DNA from 2 places in the Solibacillus daqui genome. Region 2 is predicted to be linked to the other one. Evidence: riboswitches for the same ligand, from Rfam matches in the RefSeq annotation. Region 2 holds a riboswitch; the other holds the start of a gene.

Region 1 (8,087 bases), 1.2 Mb from region 2:
CTAAATATATATCACTCTTTCAACCTTGAAAAAGACAGATAGTAAAACCAACCTCAAAAATTCTTTTTCACTACGCAAATCTACAGAATTAGTGAATCCAATGAGAAGGTCGATGTATATGAGAGGGTAAAATTGTCTTTACATCACCTTTAGCCGAATTAATTTGCATTTGGGTCAAAAACATACTAGTGGACAGATTAGCCCCACTGAAATTAACATCTCTCAAATCCGCACCAATAAAATTGACTGCCCTTAAATCAGTATTTCTCATATCCGCAGCAATCAAATAGGCTCCCCTGAAATCAGTTGCTCTTAAATCATTTCCCTTTAACTTTTTACCCATCCAATCAGCTCTCGCATGGTTAAACTCTTTAATTTTTCGAAGACTGGGCATTTGGTCGATTGTATTTTTTCTGACAAAATTACTCGCTGAAGTAAGCAGTTCATTTAAAGAAAATCGATACATCACCAAATCAAGTGACAATAAATTATCTGCGTCCAACTTCGTTAAATCCTGCAATTCCTTTAACTGTTTTCTCAATTTTTCAGCTAAATCATCGGGTATATCGTAAGACAGAGCTTCTGCCACGTACGCGATCATTTCATGTATTTGCTCCATGATGGGAAATACTTGAAACATTTTCTTCCCAATATCAGGATTTTCTTGCCAACTCTGACCGTTAAAAGTAACTTGAGAAACGACTTGTCCAGCACCCAAACAATCAAATACTGTACAGCCTTTGAATCCTTTCACTCTCAACTGACTATGAATTTGGCAACTGTAATCAGACTGTAAATTCATACAAGGAGTACCTGCTGGTTTGTTCATCGAAAAATCACTTGAAGCTACAATATTAAGTGCTGTGCAGCAAAGTCCAAAGCACTTCGAACAATCGGCTGTTAAACTTTCTCTAATATTTTGGGCTGTTTTAATATCCATTTTTCCACCTTCATTCCTTTTATCAAAAAACTTTTGAATTTATTAAACAAGACTTAAAGTACCCGATCCGTTTGTTGAAAAGCAGGGAAGGAGAGCACCGTTCTCAACATAATTTCCTCAGCCTTAAATTATGGAAGTGTAAATTATATACATTATACCAAATTTTACCTATTTGGTTTATAATTCTAATATGTATTAAAGATGTAGAAAATTGCATAAGGAAGGTGGTTTATCTAATGTCCACATTGTATCGTTCGAATACATATATTCCAGAATTAGTTCAGACCAGCAAGTTGTTAGATAAAAGAAATGATTTTGTAAATTCCTGTTCAGATGAAGCTGGAAGACTATTATCAGTTCTCGTTGGACAAATAACACAAGGAGAAATTCTTGAGGTTGGAACTGGTTTTGGTGTAGGGAGTTCTTGGATACTTTCATCTATTGCTCCAACAGTAAAATTTATAACGATAGATAATTCAAAAGAAAAAATTGATGCTACTGCCAATCATATTAGACATAACCAAGCAGAATTTATTTGTGGGGATTGGAAAGAGGTTATTACAAAAGGTCCATTTCAATTTATTTTTGCCGATGTTGCTGCTACAAAAACGATTGAAGGAGAACTATTATTCAATACATTAAATGTCGGAGGAATGTTGTTTATGGATGATTTTACTCCTGAAGACCAATTTCCAGATGAATGGAAAGGGAAACCCGATAAAGTTAGGGAATATTGGCTAAATCATAGTGGATTAATAGCAACAGAAATTTACCTAACACCAACTTCATCTGCAATACTAGCAACAAAGGTAAAGTAATAATCCTCGGATGAAATAAAAGATAAGGTAATGTATTAGTTACATATTTTTTAGTTAAATATAGTGTTTCGTTGCAATACAATAAATCGAATTGTCGGAATTTTTTAATTACATAACCGCCGTTTCTATTTCTCGTTACGATTTGTAAAGGGGTTAAAATGAATGAATATTCAAAAATTTAAGTCGGAAATTGAGGATTTAGTAGAGCTACTGTGTTCGAATGATTGGCCATATCATGCGAACGCTAGGCTTGAGAGACAATCGATTCGAAATGCCGCAGAAAAAGGCTATTATAGCGATGGAAGAGAGACATTTTGGATTATTTCTGAGCAACAAAAAGTTGGGATACTTGTAATAGATGATATCGATGATTCAATTCCACTATTCGATATTCGTCTTATCGAAAACGTGCGAGGTAAGGGAATTGGTGTAAAAGTATTACAGTGGCTTCAAGATTATTTGTTTGGTGAACTCGAGAAAATTCGAATTGAAGCTTATACAAGAGCAGATAATATTGCAATGCAAAAGTGCTTCATAAAGGGCAATTTTGTCAAGGAAGGCTATTTACGAAATGCTTGGGAAAACGAAGATGGAACAATTTCTGATTCTATGTTGTATGCAGCCATTTACGATGATTGGAAAAATAATACGATTACACAGCCAATACTAAACGATACTTTTCCCAATACTACATCGAAAGGTGAAATAATATGAGAAAGCCCTTAGAAGTAAAAGTACTTAAATACGGTGGGAAATGAGCAAGCTATACAAGCGAAAGAACGATTACTGAAGAAAATACAGAATAAAGAATTCCCGTTCGATGGATTTTTGGAGCAATCCTATCAATTGCTACTTGATGAAAAATTTCAAAAACAATAACAGTACTCAAATCAAAAACTCGTTCAGCAATTACTTGAACGAGATTTTTGTTAAAGTTCCATATTGATGGCGCATATCAAAAAGCAAATGAATAAAATGCTCATAAAACGGAATGAATGTTTCTTCCTGCATCATTTGTAATATCTCATCCTTTGATGCCCATTTCACAGCTTGTACTTCCTCTGGCTGAAGGACAAGTTCTGTTAAATTTACTTCATGCTCAATTAAATAATAATCATCAAAGCCACGTTCAAAATTAATTGTCAGCTGTGGGCGCATCTCTTCGAAATTGTACCAAATTCCAAGTTCCTCAAATAGCTCACGCGCGGCAGCTTGTTGGCTCGTGTCCCCAGTGATCGCACTACCTCCACATGAAACATCCCAATAGTTTGGCCAGCCCACTTTAAATGGTTGGCGCTGCTGAATTAACATCTCACCTTGATTGTTAAAGATACATACGTGCACAACGACATGAAATTCATCGTCCGCCATTTCACTACCTCTTGTAATGATTTTGCCTGTTTTGTTGCGGTGTTGATCGTATACATCCCAATTTTCCATCGAATGTTCTCCTTGTGTAAAATTTTGTAATAGACAATAGAAGTGCTATTATACTATAAATGTTGTCCAATTTTATGAACAATCTGAAAATAAAAAAGGCAATATTATTAATAAAATCTTTTCTTTTTCAAAAGATATGTTACAATAACATACGAAATTAAATAAATTCCTTCGGGGTCGGGTGAAATTCCCAATCGGCGGTGATGAGGTAACTCTAAGCCCGCGAGCCACCTTTGTGTGTGCAGGATTTGGTGTAAATCCAAAGCCGACAGTATAGTCTGGATGGGAGAAGGAATCGTAGCACTTTTTGAAAATGTAATACTTTCAAAAAGCTTTTTTGCCACACCGATTTTAGGGTGGGTAAAATTTACGCATCATTTTTTAACGTAAAAATGAGGCTTATTTGGCTATGTATTCAATCCCTGTACCCTGAGTATAGGGATTTTTTTATTTCACAATTTTAATACATTTCCTTCGGGGTCGGGTGAAATTCCCAATCGGCGGTGATGAGGTATCTCTAAGCCCGCGAGCCACTTTGTGTGTGCAGGATTTGGTGCGAATCCAAAGCCGACAGTATAGTCTGGATGGGAGAAGGAAGCATTGTGCGAGATTTTTGAAAAAATACAATCAGAAGTCTTATTTGACGATGCCAATTTTACCTCTCATCAAACTCCGACGCATTTCGTACGGGGTTTTTTATGTTCAAGATAATTGATATGAGGTGAGTAGGTTGTTTACAGGAATCATTGAAGAAATCGGAACCATCGAAAAAATAAATATGGGTACCGATGCGATGCAGCTAGAGATTAAGGCAACTAAGGTGTTAAGTGATGTGCAGTTAGGAGATAGCATTGCGGTGAATGGTGTGTGCTTAACCGTTACACAGTTTTCAAGCGACCGCTTTTATGCAGATGTTATGCCAGAAACGTTTCATGCAACAAATTTAACTTCATTACAAAAAGGTATGCCTGTAAATTTAGAGCGAGCAATGCATGCTAATGGCCGATTTGGCGGGCATTTTGTAAGCGGCCATGTCGATGGTATTGCAACGATCAAAAGTAAAAAAACAATTTCAAATGCGATCTATGTAGACCTAACAGTAGCAGATGGTTTACTTGAAAACTGTATTGTGAAAGGATCAATTACACTTGATGGCACAAGTTTAACGATTTTTGCACTTCAAAAAAATATGCTAACTGTATCCCTCATCCCTCATACAAGTCATCAATCCGTACTAGGAATGAAAAAGGTCGGGGAGCAAGTCAATGTGGAAACGGATTTGCTTGGTAAATATGTGAAACAGCATGTGCAAGCTAAATCATCCAATGTGACACGCGATTTCCTAAAAAGAAATGGATTTTAAGGAGAGGGACAAATGCATACAGTAGAAGAAGCAATCCATGCGCTTAAAAAAGGCGATATTATCATTGTTGTCGATGATGAAAATCGTGAAAATGAGGGAGATTTTATTATGTTAGGCGAACATGCGACACCTGAAAATATTAATTTCATGGCTATGCATGGTCGAGGGTTAATTTGTACACCGATTAGTACAAAAATTGCTGACAAATTTGCACTTACACCAATGGTTGAAGCGAATACTGATCATCATGGTACGGCTTTTACCGTAAGTATTGATTACAAAACAACGACAACTGGTATTAGCGCATTTGAACGTTCTGATACAATCCATGCGTTATTGGATGGAACGAATACGGCAGAGGATTTTAAAAGACCAGGTCATATTTTCCCGCTAATTGCAAAAGAAGGTGGAGTTGTTGTGCGTCGTGGTCATACAGAGGCTGCAGTTGACTTAGCAAAACTTTGTAAGAGTGCTGAAGTGGCAGTTATTTGTGAAATTTTAAACGAAGACGGCACAATGGCAAGACTGCCACAACTAGAACAATTGGCAGCGAAATGGGATATGAAACTAATTTCAATCGAACAATTAACACACTACGTAAAACTATCACTTGTTTAAAAAGGAGCAGCATAATGGGTAAAATTTTTGAAGCACAATTAATTGGAACACAACTTAAAATTGGAATCGTTGTAGGACGTTTTAATGAATTTATTAATGATAAACTTTTATCGGGTGCATTAGATGGATTAAAGCGTCATGATGTAAACGAAGAAAATATTGATATCGCATGGGTACCAGGTGCGTTTGAGGTACCATTTATCGCGAAAAAAATGGCAGAAACTAAACAATATGATGCAGTAATTGGTTTAGGAACGGTCATTCGTGGGGCAACAACGCATTATGATTATGTGTGTAATGAAGCCGCAAAAGGTATTGCAAAAGTGTCTTTAGATACAGGAGTACCAATTATTTTCGGCATTGTGACGACAGAAAATATAGAACAAGCTATTGAACGAGCTGGTACGAAAGCCGGTAACAAGGGGTATGACAGCGCGATTTCAGCAATTGAAATGGCCAATTTAAATCAACTGTTTAAATAATTTTTTGGGGGATGAGTAGTAATACTGCTCATCCTTTTTTATTTTTTCTCATAATGAGAAAATTCACTTCTAAAAAATGGATTAAGTATAGTGTTACTTATTTTCGGCGGGCACGGCATGACAGCATTATGACCACGTGGTACGTGTCCATACTACTGTCTTTAATGCCGCATGCAAGGCCCGCCAAACTAAAATGTTGCGTGTGAATTTAGTTAAAAGAGGACAATGCTGCCGCTTGCGCTAACGCGAGGCGGCGGGGAAGAATAAAATATGTCGCTGTTTACAGTATTGTATTTTGGATCAAACGTTATCTCTGCAAATAAAAATTAGCGATTTTGATTGTCTCAAAATAAAAATATTCTTAGACGAAAATAGACTTTATTTCAATTACAATGTTCGATTCTACACACTCCATTTAAAAGCTTAGTAATAAAAACAAACTTTAGTTTTATAGTAGAGTGCCGCGAAGTGAAGGGGCGGACTCCTTGGGGATAAAGCGTGCGCGGAAAATCCACTATATACTTGCCGCCACGCCCCCAGGAAAGCATGCCCCGTAGCGTAGCATAACGAATTGTATGATCTGCATGCACTATTTTCCGAATTTTGTAAATGCTTATTGTGAGATTTTATCTTCTAAATTGACAAAAAATTTAAAATGTATTAATATTTATATATGAATATATGCTCATATAAAGAAAGGATTGGTTTTATGGCTGAACATCAACACAATCATTCACACGGGGCTAATAAAAAGATTTTACTGATTTCATTTGTAATAATTTTTAGTTTTATGATTGTCGAAGCAATTGGTGGCTTTCTAACGAATAGTTTGGCGTTGCTATCGGACGCAGGGCATATGCTAAGTGATGCGGTTTCACTTGCCATTGCACTTTTAGCCTTTATTGTGTCTGAAAAAGCGGTGACGATGTCAAAAACGTATGGCTATAAACGAATCGAAATTCTTGCTGCTACGTTAAATGGTGTCACGCTTATTGCAATTGCGTTATACATTTTTTATGAAGCGATTGATCGCTTTCAAAATCCACCTGAAGTTGCGACGACAGGTATGCTTATTATTAGTGTTATCGGATTACTCGTTAACATTTTAGTTGCATGGATTATGCTTAAAGGCGGCGACACAGAAGAAAATTTAAATATGCGCGGTGCCTTTTTACATGTCATTAGCGATATGCTTGGTTCTGTTGGAGCGATTATCGCAGCACTCTTAATGATGTTTTTCGGTTTTGGTTGGGCAGATCCATTAGCAAGTGTCATAGTAGCGGTGCTCGTACTTCGTGGTGGTTACTCAGTAACGAAAAATTCACTCCATGTATTAATGGAAGGAACACCAACTGGGGTTGACAGTGATCAAGTAGTTAGCATTTTGAATGGACATGAGCAAGTACGCGGTGTGCATGATGTTCACATATGGACAGTGACAAGTGGTTTTCATGCACTAACTTGCCATATTGTATTAGATGATGTACTGACGGTAAAACAGAGTAGCGCGATTTTAGCCAAAATAGAACATGAACTACTCCATGCCAATATTCAGCATGCGACCATTCAAATTGAAGGTAGTGCGCACAATCATGACGATTCTATTTATTGTACTGTAAAAGCAGAAGTAAGCGGCCATCACCACCATCATCATTAAAGGGGGACAAATATGAACGAACAAATTGAAAATGTACGTCACGAACTAGATGAAGAAACATTATTTGTCGTGTCGCAACTATTCAAAGCGCTAGGAGATCCAACACGTATTCGTATTTTAAATTTATTATGCTGTGAGGAATATGCAGTGAATGATATAGCAGAAAGCTTAAATTTAAGTCAATCAACGGTGTCACATCAATTACGTTTTTTAAAAAACTTACGGCTCGTTAAGTTCCGACGCGAAGGGACAACGATGTATTATACTAGCGATGATGAGCATGTTATGAATTTACTCCATCAGGCAATTGATCATGCAAAACACTAAATCTAAGAGAACAATGCGGAGAAATCCACATTGTTCTTATTTTATTTTTCGTATGGTATATTTATTTCTTTGTACTTATAATAATACGAAAAGGGGGCGGGTGAATGGAACAGAAAACAACAGTTCAGCACATTATTATCAGTGATGAATTACCTGAAAAACAACAGTATTTAGCGTTACATTCTACGACAGGTTGGAATGCGAACGGCTTTTTTACACCTGATCAATTGTATGAGGGAATATGCAATAGCTGGTATTCAATTGCGGCTTATGATGACCAGCAATTAATTGGCTTTGGGCGAATTGTTTCAGATGGGGTCTACCAAACATTTATTTGCGATGTGATGATTCAACCAAGTTATCAGGCGAATGGGGTAGGGAAAAAGGTAATGACAGCTTTAGTACAACATTGTCAGCAACAAGGTATGAAATCGGTTCAGCT
Region 2 (8,087 bases):
TGCTGCATTTCCTCACGTAATATGGACCGTAATTCTGCATCTGACATTAGTACCGTGTCAGTACTTCTAACATAATTATTATTTCGCATCGCAAACACCTTTTTAATGCCCGCCATATTAATGCCTTGTTCTAGTAATTCTCTAATTTCTAGTAATGCATCGATATCATCTAAGGAAAACATCCTCCTGTTCCCTTCTGATCTGGCAGGGACGATTAGCTCGTGTTCTTCGTAGTAGCGAATTTGTCTAGCCGTTAATTCTGTTAATTGCATAACCATGCTTATTGGCAATAACGGCATTGCTCTTCGAAACTCCCGACTCATCAGCTCGCCTCCCTTTCTTGTTTCTAACTTTACATCAATGTTAGATACCTTGTCAATTTAATGTTATAAAAACTAACATATGTTTTTTAGATGGATTTCATCTAACTTTTCGAATGTTTTTTGGAAGTATCCATCCGTTTTGTGTAAGGTTTCTATACAAAAAAAAAGCCATTTACTACATAAATTCATGTAGTAAATGGCTTTCCCAATTTTTTTACTCTGTTTTAATCGATGGTTTCCCAGCTTCAATTAACGCCTTGCTTAATTTAATACAAACTGTGACAACGAACATTGCCACACCTGTCCAAATTAGTAGTTGCTCAACAGAAACAACATCCGCTAAAGGCCCAAATACTAACATTCCCAATGGCATCATTGACGTTGAAATCATTCCAAACACACCAAATACACGGCCTAAATAATCAGGATCAACTTTTTCCTGTATAATAGTCATCGTTGGTGTGTTGAAAATCGGCATTGACATACCAAATATTCCCATTGCAATTAAGTACAACGTAAAGATCGGTAACACACCTAACAAAATCGTACATATACCCATGACAACTCCAGCTAACATCATTGTATACACACGATTTTTAAATCCTCCCCATGTCGCAATAACCGCTCCACCAATCATCATCCCGACCGAAAAGGCAATTTCAATAGCCGTTAAACGCCAAATATCGTCACCAAACGTTCGCGTCACTTGCAGTGGGGTTAAAAACGCTGCGGGTGCCATCATGACAAATAACAGCGCAAAGAACACGAAGAAGCTTTTTAAAAATGGATGCTTTCGAATATAGTCAATCCCTAACTTAAAGTCTTGCAAATAACCAACTTGCTCATTACTCGCCGCCTTTTTATGCAAAGGAATTTTCAATAATGTTACCAACACAATAATCGCAATTGCAGCCGTAATTACGTCAACAAAGAATATCACTTCCATTGTTGTTAGAGATAACAACGCCGCACTAACCATTGGCGAAACAAACATGGTAATCGCTTGAATCGAACCATTAATGCCATTGATTCGCATCAAATGTTCTTCCGGTACGATTTGCGGCAAAATTGCACCTACAGCAGGTGTTTGAATACCCGTGCCAAGTGCCCGTATCGCTGCCATGACGAATAATAACCAAATCGATTGATAACCCATTAAAAATAATATCGCTAAAATAAGTGTCGATACAGCAATCATTCCATCCGCATAAACAATCAACTTTTTGCGATTAAAGCGATCCGCCCATACTCCCGCTACAGGTGAAAGTATAAATGTCGGGATAAAACCACAAATAATGTAAATCGTCATCATCATACCGGATTGCGTCGACAGCGTGATATACCACATCATTGCATATTGCACAAGCGAAGAACCAAACAGTGAAATCGTTTGGCTACTTAAAAATAATGTAATATCACGTTTCCAAGTTGCATTTTGCAACGTTTTTTCTTCAGTCACTTTGGACACCTCTTTTCACTATCAATTATTCCCTTTTTTAGTTTATCGACGTAATATCATATAACATTACATTAAAAATGTACAGTTCTTTAATCGAAACAAGATAATCGCATATCATTCAATTCATTTATTTCAAAATAAATCTAATCACTAAGAATAATTTACAAGTTTTCTATTGTTTAATCGAGAATTCACATTATTCAGCGCAACAAAAAGCAATCAACTCACTATTCATGTATAATTAATAGTAGTAGTTTATTAGGAGGAGATTTATGGCAAAGAAAAATATTACAAAAGCAATCGGACAAAAGCTATTCATTATTATCGGAGGGTTAATAGCCGCTTACGGTTTAGAGGCAGTCTTAATCCCAAATAATGTATCTGATGGAGGAGTTACAGGAATTAGTATCGTAATATCACAACTAACCCCCGTATCACTAGGGATACTAATTGCTGTACTTAACATTCCATTTATTTACCTAGGCTATAAGCAAATAGGTAAAAGCTTTGCAATTAATTCTGTCATCGGGATTGCTTCATTATCAGCGGGTACAATGTTAATGCATCACGTGCCTACAATCATCACTGGCGATGCATTACTTATTACAGTTGTCGGAGGTATTATTTTAGGCTTAGGAATGGGTCTTGCACTTCGTAATGGTGGTGCTTTAGATGGGCTTGATATGTTAGCCGTATTACTTTCTCGTAAGTTACCATTTGGAACAAGTGATTTAATTCTATTTTTAAACTTCTTCGTTTTCATAATCGTCTCTACAGTATTTGGATTTACAGGGGCGTTACTTTCAGCAATCGCCTATTTTATCGCTTCTAAAGTCATCCACATTGTTGAAGAAGGATTAAGTGGATCGAAAACTTTCAAAATCATTACAAGCGAGCCAATCAATATGGTCGAAACAATTCGTGACCGTTTAGGCCGTAGCGCAACTTTTGCAACCGTACAAGGTGCGTATTCAAACCAAGAATTCAAAGAAATTACATGTGTTATTAACCGTATGGAAGAAAGCAAAATGAAGACAATTATCCGTGAAATCGACCCAAATGCTTTCGTAACGGTTTACGAAGTTGTTGAAGTTAAAGGTGGTAACTTCCAAAAACGCGACGTACATTAACAATTTTAGCCATCCGAATTATTTCGGGTGGCTTTTTAATGCAGAAAAGGGGTGTCCGAGAAGTGATTCTGGGACACCCCTTTGCGCCGAGGATGGAGGCCAGCACGATGCTGGTCATGAATGCGTTGTCACACGATGTGACGGTTTTAGCATTCGTTCTTATTTCGACCACCGCAGAAGCACCGCCTGCAGCGGATAATTAATACACGAATGAAGCACTGCGCGAAAAGTAAATACTTTTCGCTCAGTCCCTTCATTTTATTTTTTTATAAGTGAAACAAAATAGCCAATAACCGCACCCACAACAGCAGGTACAATCCACCCTAAACCAATTGAATAAAGCGGTAACATATCCGCATAGACACTTGCTAATTTCGTTAAAAAGCTAACTTCAAATGCAGGCACACTCGCCACTAATGCATTATAACCATCAATTATACTAATAAAGAAGGTAAATAACATCGCAACCGCAAATATCGGCTGCTTATAGTGAAACAAAGGCCCTGCTAACGCTAAAATAATCAACACAATCGCTAATGGATATAAGAACAATAATACCGGAATCGCATATGTAATAATGTTTGTTAATCCAAAGTTCGCAATTGTAAATGACACCACACATAGTACAATTACAAATACTTTATAGCTAATTTTCGGGAACACCTCATGGAAAAACTCACTACAAGATGTAATTAGCCCGATGCTCGTCTTTAAACATGCTAGCACAATAATAACCGCTAATAAAATCGCCCCATAAGAACCAAAATAATGATCCGCAACTGCAGCGAAAATTTGTCCGCCATTATCAAACGTACCGATCAATGTCACACTAGATGCACCCATATAAGCAATTAGCCCATAAATAAGCATCATTAAAGCCATCGCAAAAATTCCTGATTTCCACGTTGCTTTTGCAATTTCTTTTTTATCTGTAATACCAGTCCGTTTAATCGCATTAATAACAATTATCCCAAATGCCAATGACGCAAGGGCGTCCATCGTATTGTAACCCTCTTTAAAGCCCGTCATAAACGCTTCGTTAATATAGCTACCCGTAGGCTCAACAAAACTACCCATCGGTGAAAATAAACTGATACCAATTAAAATAAATAGGAAAATTAAAAATGCTGGCGTTAAATATTTTCCGATAATGTCCATAATTTTCGCCGGATTTAACGAAAAATAAAACACAATCGCAAAGAACACAAAACTAAATACCGCTAGCCAAATTTTCGTTTGTGCTGGATCAATAAACGGCTCAAACCCTACTACAAACGGTACAGTTGCAGTACGCGGAATCGCAAAGAATGGCCCAATTGTTAAATATAATGCCAAGGCAAAGACTAGCCCAAAAATCGGATGAACCTTACTCCCTAAATCACGTAGTCCATTACTTCCCGATAAGCCAATCGCCAATATCCCTAAAAATGGCAATCCAATCGCCGTTACTAAAAAGCCTGTTAGCGCAAACCAATAGTTTGTCCCAGCTAACTGCCCCATTTGGATTGGGAAAATTAAATTACCCGCCCCAAAAAACATACCGAACAGCATCGTTCCGATCACTGCGTATGTTGAAAATGGTATTTTTTTCTCCATTTCATTCGCTCCCATGATGTTTTCTACGTTGTCTAATAAACGAAATATATTGATTTTTACAACAATAGTCATTATGATAACAGGCTATTACGTCGAATACAATAGCGAATAGTTATTCTTAACCGCGTATCCTAGAATATTATCCCCCTTTTATGTAATAAAAAATACAAAAAAGCTATAGAATACAGCAAAACACTGCATCTCTATAGCTTGTTATAAATTATTTAAAGTGAATATTGTTTACGTTGATTTTCAATCCACACACGCATTGTACGATAGAGCATTGTTACCACGACTAACATTATCACACCTTTGACAATGTTAAACGGTAAAATCCCTAAGACAACAGTTTCATACATATTATATTCAAAGCCTAGTAAATACGTGTAAAGTGGTAAAAATGCTACATAGTTTAATACCGCCATACCTAGTGACATTACTACTGTCGAAACAACTAGACCTGACATTAACCCTTTTACTGAAGGGAATTTTTTATAAATGAAGTACGCTGGTAAAATGAATAATACACCTGTCGCAAAGTTCGCCATATGTCCTACTGGTATACCCTCTGGCGCTCCTGTATAAATCCAATCTAGTACGTTTTTTACTAGCTCGACCATAATACCGGCAACCGGCCCCATTGTAATAGCCGCAATTAATGCTGGCACATCACTGAAATCAATTTGTAAAAACACCGGGAACCATGGTAGCGGGAAATTTAATAACATCAATATGAATGATACCCCACTAAGCATCGCAATCGTTACGAACGAGCGTAACTTTAAACTTCTTTTTTGCATTTGCAATCTCTCCTCTTTGCTGATTCAGTCTCGCAAGAAGAAAGGACGATTCACTTCATTCCACGAAAAAACCCTTATGCACAAACAAGCATAAGGGAGAAATAGGCACACTTAAATAAAGGGTCTATTCGCATTGTTGTAGTATGAGACCAATTTCGTGTATGCAAAAAATATCCCACAATTTGCATAAGAAAAAATTGGCACTACGAACAAGCGACATTTTCATAAAATGACGACCGTACCTTCACCTTCTCCCATCCAGACTATACTGTCGGCTTTGGAATCTCACCAAATCCTGCACACAAATTGTGGCTCGCGGGCTGAAAAAGCTTTGACGCAACGTCCTCCAAGTAAATGGTCAGAAGTTGACACTTTTATTACCGCCGGTCGGGAATTACACCCTGCCCCGAAGATGAATCAATATGAAATTTGTTCGTAAAGTACGAATAACTTTACTACAATTACTATTATAAAATAAAAAACGGAATTGTAAAGACCTTTGCTTACAATTCCGAGTAAATTTATTTGATTAGATTCATTACGATCCGACGTAATTACCTCCAGATTTTTTTTAGCACGCTTGAAAAACACTTCTAAAAAAATCTGTGACATCCGCAAGGGGCATTAGGTCAACACGAAGTTGATCACGAAGGCGTTAGCACAGGACGTGACGCTTTTAGCCTTCGTACCACAATTCAGTCGAGGATTTAGACCCTGCTGAATCAAGTTAAAAGTTATATAAAACGATATTCGCTCCTATTGGCTTCTCTAAAGGCTTTGTGAAGTCAAAACCACTCCAATTATCTTGTACAATATGTTCAAATTTAATTTGTTTATCGAAACTTGCTGCCGTTAATAGCATTCCTTCAATCATACGCATCGCTGCTGTTGGCTCAAATTGTTCTAAATCAAGCGGCTGATCGAATGTAATCGTTACAATATTATCTTTTACTTCTGTATTAAATGTCACATCAGGTAAAATGGCTGATTGATATAGATCATTTGATTCAACTGCCATATTGTTTAATGCTTCTTCAACTGTTGAAAAGCTCGTATGGAAATTTGGGCTTAAATAATATGAGCCATCTTGTTTCTGATAGACAAAATAATTGTATTGTCTTTGTTCACCTTGTAATTGAATTGGCTCTGTCAAATTACCCAAATGATTGAAAAATAAAGGTTCACCTTGTTCATTTTCAAGCTGTACTTCCTTATAAGCATCTCCAAACGTATTGATTAATGCTCCGGTATAATTTGAAATGTTTGCTGAACTTGCATCATAATTATGTCCATCAGGTAATGTATGAATTATTCCGTCCTCTTGTTCATGAAATGTTCCTTTAAATGGGTGATACTCACTAAAGCCTAAAGCTGTTTCATCTATTTTCGATGCAAATGTTTCATACAATTGCAAATTCGTTGGATGATCTGTGCCTACTTTATTTAAAACGATATCATTTGGGATTAAAAAACTTACTGGAATACTTTCTGTACCAACTGATAAGCCCATTTCAAATAATGTAACACCTTCTAATTGCGATTCGTATACAAGTGTTTGTTGTGTCGTCGCATTTACAAAAGCACGCGTTGTCATCAATGAAGATTCCTCAGATTGGTCAGCCATTTTTGCTTCCATAGCGTCACTAGTTGATTCCTTTTCTCCTTCATCACGCGCACTGTTTTCCATTGAAATCGAGTTGTTCCCTATAAATTGTGAACCTATTAATACTAAAATAAATAATGACGCAATCGAGGCAATTAATGGTGTCCAGCGAATTCTTTTTTGTGCTACTTTTTGTAATTGAGGCGGTTTTTCATCAAATGCGCCTTCATCAATTAAACGCTGTAGTACTACATCTTTTGTTCGAAGATCATTTACTTTCGGCGCTTGTTTGAAAAGGTTTTCTAAATTCTCATCATCCCATTGCTCCTTGTTCATAATGAATCGCCCCCCTTTCCATCTTGCTGCTCCAATATTAAACGTAAATTTTTTAATGCCCGGTGCTGCGTTGTTTTTACTTTCCCTTGAGTCCACCCTAAAATTTCGGCAGTCTCCTGAATCGACAATTCTTGCATAAAGCGCATAATAATGACCATTTTTTGATCACCTGTACATTGTTCTAACGCTTCTAGTAATTGCCTAAGCTGATCACTTAACTCTACAAACTGTTCTGGTGATGGGCTATGTGATACGAGCTGCTCTGTCTCCCAATCAAATGCGGTAAATGCATGTTTATCCCGAACCTGCTTTTTTCGGAAGTAATCAATTGCAACATTTTTCGCAATGGAAAATAGCCAGGTTTTTTCGCTGCTTTTCCCTTCAAATCGGTCATAGGCATTCAATACTCTTATATAAACTTCATGAGAAAGATCTTCAGCAGCTGTGCGGTTTTTCACAATATAATACAAAAAGTTAAAAACATCGTGATGATACATATCGTATAACCGATGGAAAATGGATTGTTGCACCCATCCCACCTCCATTTCAATAATTTGTCGTCTCAATGCAAAAAAAGTTACATGTTGTAACAAGTTTATCGTAATTTTATTAAGTTTTATAGATTTGGTACTATCAATTACGCCTCGGCGTAATTGCGTCCAGATTTTTTTCGAGCTCGCTCGAAAAACTCCCCTAAAAAATCTGTGACATCCGCCGGGGCATTAACTTGATTCAGCCGGGGTTTGAACGCCCACTGTATAGATTTGCATATTTAGCATTCAACCCAACTTATAGAAGTTGGGGCTTCTGTACCTGTCACTTCGCTTTCGGTACAAAAAA

Evidence for each region. Region 2 has a riboswitch for FMN ahead of O7776_RS05765 (ECF transporter S component). Riboswitches for the same ligand answer to the same signal wherever they lie in the genome.
Region 1: it holds a riboswitch for FMN, as region 2 does, so the genes downstream of both, ribE (riboflavin synthase) here and O7776_RS05765 (ECF transporter S component) in region 2, are expected to answer to the same signal.

Annotation. Positions count from the first base shown of each region.
Region 1 is NZ_CP114887.1:2,419,738-2,427,824, reverse strand. Features, by position in the region: gene O7776_RS11790 (pentapeptide repeat-containing protein) at 89-940, opposite strand; gene O7776_RS11785 (O-methyltransferase) at 1,177-1,758, shown strand; gene O7776_RS11780 (GNAT family N-acetyltransferase) at 1,921-2,472, shown strand; gene O7776_RS11775 (NUDIX hydrolase) at 2,668-3,198, opposite strand; FMN riboswitch at 3,362-3,496, shown strand; FMN riboswitch at 3,665-3,798, shown strand; gene ribE (riboflavin synthase) at 3,929-4,561, shown strand; partial or broken gene ribB (3,4-dihydroxy-2-butanone-4-phosphate synthase) at 4,574-5,158, shown strand; gene ribH (6,7-dimethyl-8-ribityllumazine synthase) at 5,194-5,661, shown strand; gene O7776_RS11755 (cation diffusion facilitator family transporter) at 6,371-7,318, shown strand; gene O7776_RS11750 (ArsR/SmtB family transcription factor) at 7,331-7,645, shown strand; gene O7776_RS11745 (GNAT family N-acetyltransferase) at 7,750-8,087, shown strand, end outside.
Region 2 is NZ_CP114887.1:1,220,501-1,228,587, reverse strand. Features, by position in the region: gene O7776_RS05785 (MerR family transcriptional regulator) at 1-323, opposite strand, end outside; gene O7776_RS05780 (MFS transporter) at 538-1,782, opposite strand; gene O7776_RS05775 (YitT family protein) at 2,055-2,912, shown strand; gene brnQ (branched-chain amino acid transport system II carrier protein) at 3,171-4,508, opposite strand; gene O7776_RS05765 (ECF transporter S component) at 4,733-5,308, opposite strand; FMN riboswitch at 5,551-5,726, opposite strand; gene O7776_RS05760 (hypothetical protein) at 6,036-7,247, opposite strand; gene O7776_RS05755 (RNA polymerase sigma factor SigX) at 7,244-7,777, opposite strand.